Regions from separate parts of the Paenibacillus sp. FSL H8-0548 genome, predicted to be linked through region 1. Evidence: riboswitches for the same ligand, from Rfam matches in the RefSeq annotation. Region 1 holds a riboswitch; the other holds the start of a gene.
What was found. Region 1 has a riboswitch for ZMP and ZTP ahead of MHI37_RS01655 (DJ-1/PfpI family protein). Riboswitches for the same ligand answer to the same signal wherever they lie in the genome.
Positions count from the first base shown of each region.

Region 2: another riboswitch for ZMP and ZTP. It lies ahead of rpiB (ribose 5-phosphate isomerase B); the one in region 1 lies ahead of MHI37_RS01655 (DJ-1/PfpI family protein).

Region 1 covers NZ_CP152049.1:355,118-362,440, forward strand. Annotated here, with positions in the region: gene MHI37_RS01645 (AraC family transcriptional regulator) at 26-808, shown strand; gene thrS (threonine--tRNA ligase) at 1,203-3,116, shown strand; gene MHI37_RS01655 (DJ-1/PfpI family protein) at 4,106-4,678, opposite strand; ZMP/ZTP riboswitch at 4,736-4,815, opposite strand; gene MHI37_RS01660 (MDR family MFS transporter) at 5,038-6,516, opposite strand; gene MHI37_RS01665 (cysteine synthase family protein) at 6,799-7,323, shown strand, end outside.
Region 2 covers NZ_CP152049.1:6,948,780-6,956,102, forward strand. Annotated here, with positions in the region: gene glyA (serine hydroxymethyltransferase) at 274-1,521, opposite strand; gene MHI37_RS29300 (TIGR01440 family protein) at 1,602-2,207, opposite strand; gene rpiB (ribose 5-phosphate isomerase B) at 2,250-2,693, opposite strand; ZMP/ZTP riboswitch at 2,792-2,873, opposite strand; gene MHI37_RS29310 (low molecular weight protein arginine phosphatase) at 2,945-3,523, opposite strand; gene MHI37_RS29315 (manganese efflux pump MntP family protein) at 3,661-4,206, opposite strand; gene MHI37_RS29320 (L-threonylcarbamoyladenylate synthase) at 4,327-5,388, opposite strand; gene spoIIR (stage II sporulation protein R) at 5,513-6,280, opposite strand; gene MHI37_RS29330 (RNA polymerase sigma-70 factor) at 6,470-7,323, shown strand, end outside.

The sequences.
Region 1 (7,323 bases):
AGTACTGTCGAAAGGGGCATGCGGCATGCTGGTGATTTCGGATGCGCACCAAGACAATGGAGCGGACTGGTACGAGGAGGGAGAGGGGCGAGAGCGTTCCTTTCACCTCGCGTTGGTGACCTACGGGAGATGTGTATATTGGGTGAACGAGGAGAAGGTTATTTTAGAGAAAGGAGATCTGCTTCTGGTTCCTGGTCCTAATTCTTTCTACGGGAAGAGCATTCCTACGGTCGTTCATACGAAATATGTGATCAATTTTCGAAGAGCTGAGGGAGAAGTTGTTCTGCCGCTGCTTGGGCTGCAAGAGCCGATGAAGCAAAGGCTGGGCTGCTTTGAGGTTGTGCAGGAGAGGCTTCGGGGCATTCTGATGCAATATAAGGAGAAGCCGGCTTATTATGAGCTGATGGCGGAGGCGCTGCTGGTGGAAGCTTTGATTTATTTGAATCAGGAGAAGGATCGCGGATTGATCTCCTCGGAGAAGCATCGGCGCGTAGACAGCATGAAGCAGTATATTGCGTCGCATTATCGCGAGAAGGTCACGAAGGAGGAGCTGGGCGATGTAATTAATACGACGCCTAATTACGCAGCGACCTTATTTAAATCGGTCACTAATCAGACCATTAGTGAATATGTTCATAATCAACGGATGAAGACAGCGATCTATATGCTGACGGAATCGCAGCTGATGATCAGTGAAATTGCTGAGTATTTGGGCTATAACGATGTGTCATATTTTTATCGTATATTCAAGCGCAGCACGGGAAGCTCGCCTTCTGATTTCCTGCATGAGCGTTCTTCAACGGTGTAAAGCGGGGATTCGCCAAGGTTGACTTCTCGGCAGGTTCGGATTACAATTTACCCAGAAATAGGCTTTGACCAAAGACACGATTACCTTAAGCGGGCTGTCCAGAGAGAGAGGCGAAAGCTGAGAGCTTCTCCAGCAACCGAATGTGTAATTACCCCTTTGCAGCCGTGTTATGGAACCCGTTGCTTATTTGCTCGGACGGTTGTACATAACACCGTTTCATCCCCGTTACCGGATGCTCAATAAGGATCTTGCTCTAGCTTACGGATCTGGCGTTCAGCCAGTGATATAAAGCAGCAGATCGAATGAGGGTGGAACCACGAGCTGAACGCACTCGTCCCTTTACGGGAGAGATGTGTTTTTTTTGCGTTCAACTAATTCGATCGGAGGCTGCAATATGAGTATTGAAATTACATTACCAGATGGAACAGTTAAGGAGTATCAGAGCGGTACCACACCACAGCAAATCGCGGAATCCATCAGCATGGGACTAAGCAAAAACGCAGTGGCAGGCAAGGTTGACGGCAAGCTGGTCGATTTGAATTATGCCCTAAATGCGAGCAGCCAAGTAGAGATCGTAACGCTGGATGAGGCTGCGGGACTTGAAGTTTACCGTCATAGTACAGCACATGTTATGGCGCAAGCACTTAAGCGAATTTACGGAGACAAAGCAGTGAAGCTGGCAATCGGCCCTGTCATTGAAGATGGTTTCTATTATGACATCGATATTGAGAAGCCGTTATCAAGCGATGATCTTACTGCTATCGAAGCAGAAATGAGCAGGATTATACAAGAGAATTTGCCCATCGAGCGCCGGGAAGTAAGCCGGGAGGAGGCGACAGCACTGTTTGCGCAGCTGGAGGAGCCGCTCAAGCTGGAGCTGATCCGTGATTTGCCGGAGGACGCTGTCATTACGCTTTATGAGCAAGGCGAGTTTGTGGACCTTTGCCGTGGTCCGCATTTGCCTTCAACAGGACGAATTAAAGCGTTTAAGCTGCAAAATGTAGCCGGCGCGTATTGGCGCGGCAATTCGGACAATCAAATGCTGCAGCGAATATACGGCACATCCTTCCCTAAGAAGGCGCAACTGGAGGAGCATTTGCAGCTGCTTGAGGAAGCGAAGAAGCGCGATCACCGCAAGCTCGGCAAGGAGCTGGAGCTGTTCATGTTCTCCGAGGAAGCGCCAGGCATGCCGTTTTATTTGCCGAACGGAATGACGATTCGTACAGAGCTGGAGAGTCTGATCCGCGAGCTTCAACGGCAGCGGGATTATGAGGAAGTACGTACGCCGTTCATGATGAATAGGCGGCTATGGGAGCAGTCAGGGCACTGGGATCACTATAAAGAGAACATGTATTTTACAGATGTTGACGATACGTCATATGCGCTCAAGCCAATGAACTGCCCAGGGCATATGCTCATTTTCAAAAATAGTCTGCACTCTTACAGGGATCTGCCGATTCGAATGTCGGAATTCGGTCAGGTGCATCGCCATGAATACTCGGGAGCGCTAAATGGCATGATGCGTGTTCGTACATTCTGTCAGGATGATGCCCATCTCTTCGTCAGACCCGACCAGATTGAAGAGGAGATAAGCCGCGCGATCGCATTGATCGATCATATTTATGCCGTATTCGGCTTTGCCTTTCGGATTGAGCTGTCGACAAGACCGGAGGATTCCATGGGTTCAGAGGAGCTGTGGGATCAAGCGGAGCAATCGCTGCGGAGCGTGCTGGACAGCCGAAATATTCAATATCGTGTAAATGAAGGCGATGGTGCATTTTACGGACCGAAAATCGACTTCCATATTCTCGATGCGCTTGGACGCAGCTGGCAGTGCGGAACGATTCAGCTGGACTTCCAAATGCCGGAGAAGTTCGACTTATCCTACATTGGCGAGGATAATCAGAAGCATCGGCCGGTCATTATTCACCGCGCGGTTTATGGATCGATCGACCGTTTCATCGGTATTATTACAGAGCATTATGCCGGAGCATTTCCGCTGTGGCTCGCTCCCGTTCAAGTGAAGCTTCTGCCCGTTTCGGAGAAGTATATCGATTATGCTTTGCAGGTGAAGCAAGAGCTGGCAGAAGCCGGCATTCGTACGCAGGTGGATACTCGGAATGAGAAGCTGGGCTACAAGATCCGCGAGGCGGGACTGAGCAAGGTTCCTTATACGCTGGTGCTGGGTGAGAATGAGAAAAATGCGCATACAGCTGCTATTAGGAAACGCGGCGAAGGCGACCTCGGAACGCAAGCGGTGCTTGAGGTTGTGCAGCGGTTAAAGGCTGAAATTGAGGAAAAATTATAAGGATGATTGCAATAAGTCAAGGGTAGGGAGAGGCGCTTAGCCTCTCTTTTTTTAAAGTATAGAGGCAAGTATAAGTTTGATATCTATACCCCACCTAGACTGCACTTCTTACAATAAAAACCTCACATGAGGGAGATTTCAGATGTCTACAATGTAATCCTGCAGTAGAATTAGCTCTAAAACAACGAATATGGGACTATAATAGGCTATTTATTGCATAAATGAACCAATTCAATCGATAAGCACACATAGGTGCTTAATGCCCTAGAGCAGCGGGCATTCTTGCACGATAAGCACACATATGCGCTTATGAGGTGGAATTATTGGCGGGACATGGTCATATCGTGCCGATAAGCACACATAGGTGCTTAATGCGATAGAGCAGCGAGCATTCTTGCACAATAAGCACATATATGCGCTTATGAGGTGAAATTATTGGCGGGAGATGGTCACATCGTGCCGATAAGCACACATAGGTGCTTAATGCGATAGAGCAGCGGGCATTCTTGCACGATAAGCACATATATGTGCTTATGAGGCGAAATTATTGGCGGGAGATGGTCACATCGTGCCGATAAGCACACATAGGTGCTTAATGCGATAGAGCAGCGGGCATTCTTGCACGATAAGCACATATATGTGCTTATGAGGCGAAATTATTGGCGGGAGATGGTTACATCGTGTCGATAAGCACACATAGGTGCTTAATGCGATAGAGCAGCGGGCATTCTTGCACGATAAGCACATATATGTGCTTATGAGGCGAAATTATTGGCGGGAGATGGTCACATCGTGCCGATAAGCACACATAGGCGCTTAATGCCACAGAGAGCGGGCATTCTTGCACGATAAGCACATATATGCGCTTATGAGGTGAAATTATTGGCGGTACAGGAATTAACTCCTGCACCGCTATTTTTTGAAATTTTCTTCACTAATAGCGAGCTATGTTATTAGTGAGCATACCACTTTTGGAGCAGCCTCACCTATTAACCCCCAGCTTTATAATAGGGATAGTCCATTTTTTCTTGCACCTGCCTAGCCACGTCGCCACTCGTAATAGACTCTATGAAAAATAGACCTAAATCAATCGAAGCCGAAACTCCTCCGCCTGTGAATACGTTCCCATCTCTTACGTAACGTTCTTTAACGACCTCAGAGCAATAGGGCTCTAGCAGCTCATAGGCAGAAGGATTTGTTGTCGCTCTTTTGTCCTTTAAAAAACCAGCAGCACCCCAAATTAAAGCTCCGGTACAGACCGACACCTGATACTGGACATCACGCGCTGTTTGAATCCATGATATAAATTCAGCATCATATCGAAGCTGCCTTGTTGCCATACCGCCGGGAATAAATACAACATCATAACCTGATAGGTCAGGGTAAACATGATTGATTTTAATCGTCAAGCCTCGATCATCCGTAATTTGATCCTTGTTTGAACAAAAATCCCACGATATGTTCTCATTTGCTGTTACAATCCCGAGCCGCGTTACCGATTCATAAAACCCAACAAAATCTAAAGTAGTCATTTGATCAAACAGAATGAAAGCCATCTTCATCTTAAGCACCGGCCCTTCCATGTTATAAAATAAAAAAAGCATTTGATCTATGATCAAACACTTTGCCCAGGCGTACGACAGTATGAATATGTGCTTCCTCGTGGTTCTCCACGTTAGCGCCAGTTACACATACCAAATATTTACTTTATTATATTGAGAATATTCAAATAAATCAAAGCTTTTTTAGGCGTGCTCGCCTATAACTCATGATATTACAAAGTAATACTTTGTCATACTCAATGAAAAATGAGGCTGCCTATGCGTCCAAATACCGGGAGAATGGAAGCAAGTGGAGCGCGCTGAATAGGACAATGAAGCATGCCATTTTCTGGGCGCTTATGCGAAGACTGAGCTTTCTATCAACTGTCCGGTTGAAAGGCCTCAGCCTTAGTCTTCTTTGCGCTGCCAGCTGCCGGCTTGCGAAGCAGCAAAGAAAGCGGCAGCGCAGACACAATAATAATAGCTGAGAATAAGAAGGCATCATTAATACCGAGCGTATAGGCTGCTTTATAATCAGCGGGGCTTTCGCCAATCCGAGCCTGATGAACAGCCAGCCGGGCATAAAATAACGATGTAAACAAGCCGAGCGCCATCGCGCTGAAGATTTGTCTCAGCCAGTTAATGAGCGCGGAGGCGTGACCGGACAGCTCCTTTGGAATCGCCATCATCCCGGCATTGGTCACGGGCGTCAGCGCCAGGCCCGTTCCTGTATTGCGAATAGCGAGAATAATCATTATGGTCAGCAGGCTTGTGCTTATTTGCAGCCTGCTGAACAGATACGTTGTAATAATAAGAATAGAACCGCCAACAAGGGCTAGCACCGCAGGGCCAAGCTTATAATAGTAGCGACCGGAGAAGAAGGTGGCACAGGTTAAGCAAACAGCTCCCGGCAAGAACAGAAGGCCGATATGAAAGGAGCTGAGTGAGTGGATTTCTGCCAAATATAAAGGAACAAAGTAAATACCTGAATAAAGCGCAACAGAGAGAATAAGCGAAATAATTAAGCTTACCGTAAATGTCCGATTGCGAAACAAGCGAAGCTGGAGCAAGGGCGCCTCTGTCCGCAATTGATGGATAACAAACAGAACTGCACTGCTTAAACCAACAGTCAGGCATAGCCAAAAAGCTGCCGAATGCCAGCCCCAAGCATATATATTTCCAAACAGCAGCAGGAGTGACAGGCTGCCAAGAGCAGCGAGCGCAAGTCCTATACGGTCAAGCCTAGTCTCTTTGTTTATAGGACTGGATGGAAGAATGCGATGGCCAATAATTAGGGCCAAAATGCCAATCGGTACGGTCACTAGAAAAATAAGGTGCCAATCATAGCCCTGCAGCCAGCCACTTACAGAAGGAGCCAGCGCCGTTTCAAGAATGGTCGAGAACGACCATATGCTCACAGCCAGCGGCTGTTTATCAGGCGGGACTGTTCGGTAGATTAAAGCAAGTGATACGGGCTGAATGAGTCCGCAGAAAATACCTTGTAAAATACGAAAAGCGATAAGCGCATAGATATTCCATGATAAGGCACATAAGACGGACGTAATCGTAATGCCGGCTAGACAAAAGAGAAAGACCTGTTTTCCTCCGAATCGATCCCCTGCATAGCCGCTGGCGGGAGCTATTACGCCGCAGGCAAGCGAGAAGCCTGTAATAATCCATTGCACCTTCCCCAAATCGGTATGAAAAATGCCCATAAAACCTGGCAGGGATACATTGAGTGAAACGACATGGTACATGCCTACAAATGAGCCAAAAAAGAGCGTCGCCAGCGCAGGCCAAAATGATGCTTTGGCATAAAGTGGCTCACTCCGTTTTTCGGTTAGTTCTGCTGACAACATTCAGCCTCCTATGATTAACATATTTACTCATTTCCGAATAGATTGAGGATATAAAGTCATGATAACATATCGGAATAGTTGTTTATAATTGAAATATTGTATAAAGCGATAGAAATGATTTGCTGTATTTTTAGGAATGAATGACAAGCAACAACTGCTTAATAACACTATTCGGAAGGGCCGAGGCATGAGCACGAAGCATGGCCGTTTCATATGATGAAGGGTAAAGGGCTAGCCATGAATGAGCATGAGAGGAATAGGATATCGTGGGAGGGACAACAGATGGCTAAGTATCAAAATGTCCACGGGCTTATTGGCAATACACCTCTAGTTGAGCTTAAGGGGTTTGCGCTGCCGGAAGGAGTACAACTTTATGCAAAGCTTGAATATAAAAATCCAGGGGGCAGTGTCAAGGATCGGCTTGGCGTGGAGCTTCTGAACGATGCACTAGCAAGCGGACAGCTGCAGCCGGGAGGCACTGTTATTGAGGCTACCGCCGGGAATACGGGGATAGGACTTGCTTTGGCTGCAATTGGGCGGGGCATATCGACGATATTTGTCGTCCCAGAGAAATTCAGTGTGGAGAAGCAGCAGCTTATGCGGGCACTTGGCGCGAAAATTGTCAATACGGATTCAGAGCTTGGTATTACCGGTGCCATTCAGAAGGCTGAAGAGCTTGTGAGGGAAATACCTGGGGCGTATTCACCGAGGCAGTTCACAAACGCTGTTAACCCGTTAACCTACTATAAAACACTCGGTCCTGAGCTTTGGCATGATTTGGCCGGTGAGCTTGATGTGTTTGTAGCT
Region 2 (7,323 bases), 760 kb from region 1:
CCTCTTTATCTTTTTACCAAGGTGAAACGGTCATCTCCATCCTTGGACGACGACAGCTGGTTTCATTCCCAGAAATATAGAGAAAGTATGGCGAAATGATATACTTTCCTATATTTTCAAAAAAGGTTATTGTGCCTTTCAGGCAAATTTATTGCCTCCGCTTGTAACGCTATTATTTTATAACGCTAATTGTTTTATGCACGGAAAAACAAAAAAACCCATTCGACAACTAGTTGTCGAATGGGTTTCCAAATCAATTTAATTAGCTATGAATTAGTAAGTCATGCCTGGATACAGTGGATATTGAGCAGTAAGGTCACGCACCATGCCGCGAGCCTTCGTCAAAACCTCTTGATCCTGTGGACTGTTTAGTACAAGAGCGATCACTTCTGCAATAACTTTCATTGCGTTCTCTTCCATGCCACGAGCTGTTGCTGCCGGCGTACCGATACGAATACCGGAGGTTACAAACGGGCTTGTAGGATCAAATGGAATCGCATTTTTGTTAACAGTAATACCAACCTCATCAAGAACATGCTCAGCAACCTTGCCTGTAATGTTCAGACTGCGCGTATCGAGCAGCATCAAGTGATTGTCTGTTCCACCGGATACGATGTTGAAGCCTTTAGCAACAAGCTCCTCAGAAAGCACTTTAGCATTTTTGACTACTTGTGTCGCATATTGCTTGAATTCCGGTTTAAGCGCTTCTCCGAAAGCAACGGCTTTTGCTGCGATAATATGCATCAAAGGGCCGCCTTGTGAGCCAGGGAATACCGCTTTGTCGATCGCCGCTGCCCAAGGCTGACGGCAAAGAATCATACCGCCGCGTGGTCCGCGAAGCGTTTTGTGAGTTGTAGTCGTTACGAAGTGTGCATGCGGTACTGGGCTTGGGTGAAGACCCGCAGCTACCAAACCAGCGATATGAGCCATATCAACCATGAACAATGCGCCTACGTCATTCGCAATTTTGCCAAGCGTTTCGAAATCGATTGTACGCGGATATGCACTTGCACCAGCAACAATCAGACGAGGACGGTGTTTGAATGCAAGTTTGCGAACCTCTTCATAATCAATCGTGAAGGAATCCTCCTGCACGCCGTAGGCTACGAAATTATAAAGCAAGCCAGAAGCGTTAACCGGGCTGCCGTGCGTCAAGTGACCGCCATGCGCCAGGTTCATACCGAGCACAGTGTCACCAGGCTTCAAGGCTGCAAGGTAAACCGCCATATTCGCTTGTGCGCCGGAGTGCGGTTGTACGTTTGCATGCTCAGCTCCGAACAGCTCTTTCGCACGATTGCGAGCGATATCCTCTACGATATCAACATGCTCACAGCCGCCGTAGAAACGTTTGCTTGGGTAACCCTCTGCATATTTGTTCGTAAGCACACTTCCCATTGCTTCCAATACAGCTTCGCTAACGATGTTCTCAGATGCGATAAGCTCGATGTTATCGCGTTGACGTCCTAGCTCAAGTCCTAGCGCTTTTAGTACCTCAGGGTCCTGCTTACGTAAATTTTCCATCTGAATATTCCTCCTCATAGTTAGAAAGCTTATATTTTCAATAAATACTTATAAAACTAATCATTAAGATTTAAACATCGTTATTCACATGAACCCGCAGATTGCTCTGCAGTAATATTCGTTTGCAGCTCGTAAACTGCGCGGGAACCGCCAATCAGCTTCGGCCTCGTGATCGCCATTGTCACATGAGCCTCGCCGATCCGGCGAACAGAAGGTCGAACGGGTACAGCAACCCGCTTCAAATGCATACCGATGAACGTATCTCCAATATCAATGCCCGCATGTGCTTGTACAGCCTCAACCAAGCAAGGAGACACCAGCTGACGATAGGCATAGGCTGCCATTGATCCGCCAGCCTTCGGAACAGGAACCGCACCTACGATCTCAAGTCCGTATCTCTCAGCGGCAGCACGCTCAATGACAAGAGCGCGATTCAAATGCTCGCAGCATTGATACATCGGCACGAAGCCAATTTCTCTGCGCACAGCATCCACGCCTGCATAAATTTGTGCAGCTGCATCGGTTGTTCCAGCTGTACCAATGTGATGCCCCAGCACCTCGCTGGTGCTTACTCCTATGACAAGCAGCTGATTTTCAGCAATGCTGCCTGCAGCTGCAAGCTCTCGAACAATCGTTTCTACCTGCTTTGCAATGACTCCAAGCTGTACGTTGCCATTTTCACTCATTGCGACGGCCTCCTGCTTAGGTATGGCATAGGTATGGACAATCTATTGCTCTTCAATTTGATTTACTTTATTTACTCTGGCAACATGACGCTCGCCGCCCGAGAACGGTGTTTCGAGCCAAATACGAATAATTTCCAAAGCGACTCCTGGACCAATAACGCGTTCTCCAAGTGCTAATACATTCGTATCATTATGCTCGCGAGTTGCTTTTGCAGAGAACATGTCATTCACTAGTGCACAGCGGATACCCCGTACTTTGTTGGCAGCAATCGACATGCCAATTCCTGTGCCGCAAATCAGTATACCGCGTTCTGCTTTGCTGCTCGTTACAAGGTCACATACGGGCAATGCATAATCTGGGTAATCAACGGATTGATCGCAGCTGCAGCCAACATCCTCGACCTCATGACCGAGCGATAAAAGAAAAGGTACGACCTCATCCTTCAAGCGGTAGCCTGCATGATCGGCACCAATGGCAATTTTCAACGTAAAAGACCTCCTTCGAAATAACACATTACAGTGCTAGTATACCTATTTTTGCAGAAAAAGACGAAAAAAGAGCATGACATGCTAATTAGCATGCTGCTCTTTGCCCAGGCGACCGGCCGTATGTTCCGATGCTCCACCGTGGTTAACCCACTTCCGTCGCCAGTTACATCGGAAACCGTATATTATTCTTTTATAATAGCCGAAGTCTTTCAAAAAATCAATCTTTATCGACATAGGCACTCGTGTATTTATCTTCTTGTCAGCTTGTCCAAAAGCTTCACCAGCGCGGCTTCGATTTCGTGTGCGCTGCTGTCATAAATAGACTGTGAGCCCCCGAACGGATCAACGATATCGAAGCTTGGAATACGCTGCTCCAGCTCAAGCAAACGGCTTCGCTCGGATGCTGACAGCTTCTGACCCAGCGCCTGCTTCATGTGAAGCTCCGAATAAAGCTGCTCCAGCTCCTCAATATCGGCAAGCACCTTTGCATCCATATTCGAATATTCCTTAAGTGTATAGGCCTTGTCCACCGCTTCCGGATACCATTGCAGCAGCCCTCGCTTATGATTGGACGTCATCGTCAAAATAAGGTCAGCCCAGCTAACGGCCTCACTTGTCAATGCTAATGAGGTGCTTTTATGCTCAATTTCCCGCTGCCTAAGCGCCTCTGCCGCATGCGACGAGACTGGCAGGCCATCAATGGTCGATATGCCAGCTGAGCGCACAGCAATAGTAACGCCCCTCAAAGCAGCCATTCGGCGAAGCATGGCTTCAGCCATTGGTGAGCGGCATGTATTGCCGGTACAAATAAATAAGATACGTTTCACACTGCCAACCCCTTTTCCACCCTCATATTTTCCTATATTTCAAGGTGAAACGGCTGTCGCCGTCCTTATGGCGGTGGCGCGTTTCATTCCGGAGAAATATAGAGAAAGTATGACGGAATGATATACTTTCCTATATTTCAAAAAATAAATAATATGCCAAAAACAAACAGAACCCCTCCGCCAATGGCTTCGCCATATTCGCCAAGGTTGCCGCTTACCTTTCGCCCGAGCAGCAAGCCAAGCACCGACATAAGTCCGCCAAGCAAGCCAATCAGCAATACCGTCACCCACATATTAGCCGAAAACATTCCAAGTGTAATACCTACCGAGAAGGAATCAATACTGACGCTAAGGGAGAGCACAAGCAAGCCCCACAACGATTGATGATCAAACGATTTTACTTCCTCCCCGCGCAGCGAGCTGTAAATCATATGCCCACCGAGCAGAACCAGCAAGATACCTGCCGCTGTCGTCGCTACTTCTCCAAGCAAGCTGCCTACGTACTGTCCGGTATATATCCCAGCTAGCGGCATGAACACATGGAACAAGGCAATAACGACTCCCAGCTTCAAAACATCCAACAAGCGTATGCCCTTCAGACCAATGCCGAGTCCAAGCGAAAATGCATCAAGTCCCAGAGCCAACGCTATAATGAGCAGCGTCAAAAACTGCCCTGCCTGCATATGTGCATCTACCACAGCCGATCTCCCCCATGTCCGCGCATAGTCTATATCCAACATATGCGGGATTAGGGACAAACATACTACTGATCATACAAGCTGTACTGCTGCGCAAAAAGCTGCTTATACGCGAATGATTCGATGACCGGCTGCTTTAACCAGCCGATTCATTAAAGCTGCGCCAATTCCATCCTCCTCGCAGCCTTCCGCCCATATCCGCTGCACACCTGCGCCATCAAATACTCGCAATGCAGCATACAGCCTCTGAGCAGCGGCATCAAGCTCCGCTTCGCTGCCCAAAGATAATAGACGATCCGCATCAAAGCTTCCAAGTCGCTCATCAAAGGCGAGAACGCCCGTTACCTCGCCGCGTGCTCTCGCCGCTGCAACCTGCTCTTGAATATAGAAGACAACTGCACCCGCCTCCCCCCGCACAAGCTCCAGCTCCCCCTGCGGAGCGTAATGCGTATATTTCATCCCCGGAGAACGAGGCGCAGACTCAGGCTCCGCTTCATTTGCGCTATCGATGCTTACATCCGGCACCGCCTGCTGCAGCGCTTCACGTGTAATTCCTCCCGGGCGCAATATACGTATCGCGTCAAGGCCAGTAAGTTCGATGACAGTTGATTCCAAGCCAACTCCCGTCTGCCCATCATCAACAACTCCGTCTATCCTGCCGTCTAAATCCTCTAGAACATGCTCTGCCAAAGTAGGGCTCGGTCTTCCCGAGCGATTGGCGCTCGGAGCTGCAATCGGACAGCCGGCTTGCGCAAGCAGAGCAAGCGCTGTTCTATGATCCGGTATTCGAATGCCTACGGTCGGCAATCCGGCGGTCACAAGCGGCGAGAGCGCCCCTGTCCGTACAGGAAGCACAATCGTAAGCGGACCCGGCCAAAAATGCTCCATAAGCACTTTCGCGAGCGGCGGATACGGAAGCACAAGCTCGTCCAATTGCTCGCGTGCCGCAATATGGACGATAAGCGGGTTGTCCGATGGACGGCCCTTTGCCGTAAATATCCGCTCAACGGCAGCCGTGCTCCTCGCATCCGCGCCAAGACCATAGACCGTCTCCGTCGGAAATGCGATAAGTCCGCCTTCTCTTAGCTGGCGAGCAGCCTCTGTGAGCTGAGTACTTAACTGCTCATCCGCTGCCTTCTTCACATGCCATATTTTAGTTATCGTCATCTCTATCATTCAATCCTTGCTATATAATTAAATTGTCCATTCTTTCGCTATTATAGCATATGCGTCCGTAAACGAGCAGAAACGACAGCCGCCCCTTCATAACTGAAGCTGCAGCTGCCGTTTCTTATGAAAATAACGATTTAATCCAGTCGATCAAGGACTTAAGCATTTCCCAGAGAAAAAACTTTGCTTCCGGTGCTTCTCCGCCAGGTGCCGCATCCTCTTTGGAAGCTTGCAGCGCGGTGGCTTTCTCCACAGCTGGATCTGCCTTCACCACTGCTGCCGATTGCACCGTATCCCCTGCGGGAGCCGCGGATGCCTCGCCACTCACAGCATCAATGAAGCATAACGGAGGAAATAGCACGCACCACCAATTTTGCCCGCCGCCTTCGCCCAAGGTAATAAGCAGCGACTCATAATCACCGGCTGGATAAACCTGATCGCCGTACATTTTCGTCGGGAATGGCACCATCCCAAGCTCTGCGGAAAAGTCATAGCTAAACCCGCGGCTCTCCAACACCTTTGCCGTAATGCGTTCAATTTCAGCCATATTTGCGATAATGCTTTGACGGGCTTCCTCGATCGTTTGAGGACCGGTAACCCAGCTATTCATCGCTTTAACGATCTCATCCCGCACAAGGCGTTTTACCACTTGATCCGCGGGATTATCGGAATTTGCTAATATACGAAGGCGGATAGCCTCCTGCGGAATATGACTGCTCGCGACAGCAGCGTCCATTTGCTGGGATTCCCAGCTCATAATTAAGAGAATAAGTGCAAAAATGATAAATCCATATGAGTTGCGATAAGCAAGCCGGTTGGAACGTTTGGAATGAGAATGAGTTGTTTTTGTAACATTAGAATAGGAATGAATCGAATAATTGCTGGACATACACACAAGCCCCTCTCGTCGCACCCGTCAGTGCGTCTGCTTGCGTCCCGGAACGTATCTATCCGTCATTATGTCCAGCAGCTCTACTATATAAACCTACTAATCTATCTTTTTTCCAAAAGTGATTACGGTATAATAACAGCCATAAGCTTAATCTTATATTTTTAAGAGAGAAGGACGGATCATTTGATGAGTTTCGAGAGCATGTATACGACATATCGACCGCTGCTCCATTCCATTGCCTATCGTATGCTCGGCTCGCTCAGCGAGGCCGAGGATTTAGTTCAGGACGTATTTGCCGACTATAGCGGACTAGACACCTCTAATATCAGCAACGAAAAAGCGTATTTAGTCCGAATGGTCACTAATCGATCCCTTACTGCCCTGCAATCGGCACGCAAGCGGCGAGAGGTATACGTCGGTCATTGGCTGCCCGAGCCGGATATTGCTTCTGCCGAGCAGGACCCTGCTCAGCTTTATGCAGCGCATGAAGAGCTTTCTTATGGACTGCTTGTCATGATGGAAAAGCTGTCAGCCGCCGAGAGAGCTGTCTTCATTCTTAGAGAGTCGCTTCAGTACGACTACACGGAAATTGCGGAATGCCTGCAGCTAAAAGAGGCCAATTGCCGTAAAATTTTCAGCAGAGCTAAAGGGAAGCTTCAGCTCGAGCGGAATAAGCTTCCTGCAAACTCGGTAAAGGCCGCACCGCTTGTTGCCGCCTTTATGGAGGCTGCAGCCTCAGGCGATTTCGATAAATTGATTGCTCTTTTGACGGAAGAGGCTATTCTGGTCGCTGATGGCGGAGGTAAAGTGCATGCTGCCATCTTCGCGATCACTAGCAGAGCCCGCGTGATCGCTTTTCTACAGGGAGTAATAAGGAGAAGCTTCCTGGGGGACGGCCACCAATTTGCTGTCATTAACGGACAAGCTGGCCTCATCATTATGAGCGATAATAAGCCAAAAAGCGTGATCAGCTTCCAGCTGAATGAGCATGAGCAGAAGCTCGAGCGAATTTTCGTCTTGTTGAATCCGGACAAGCTGGT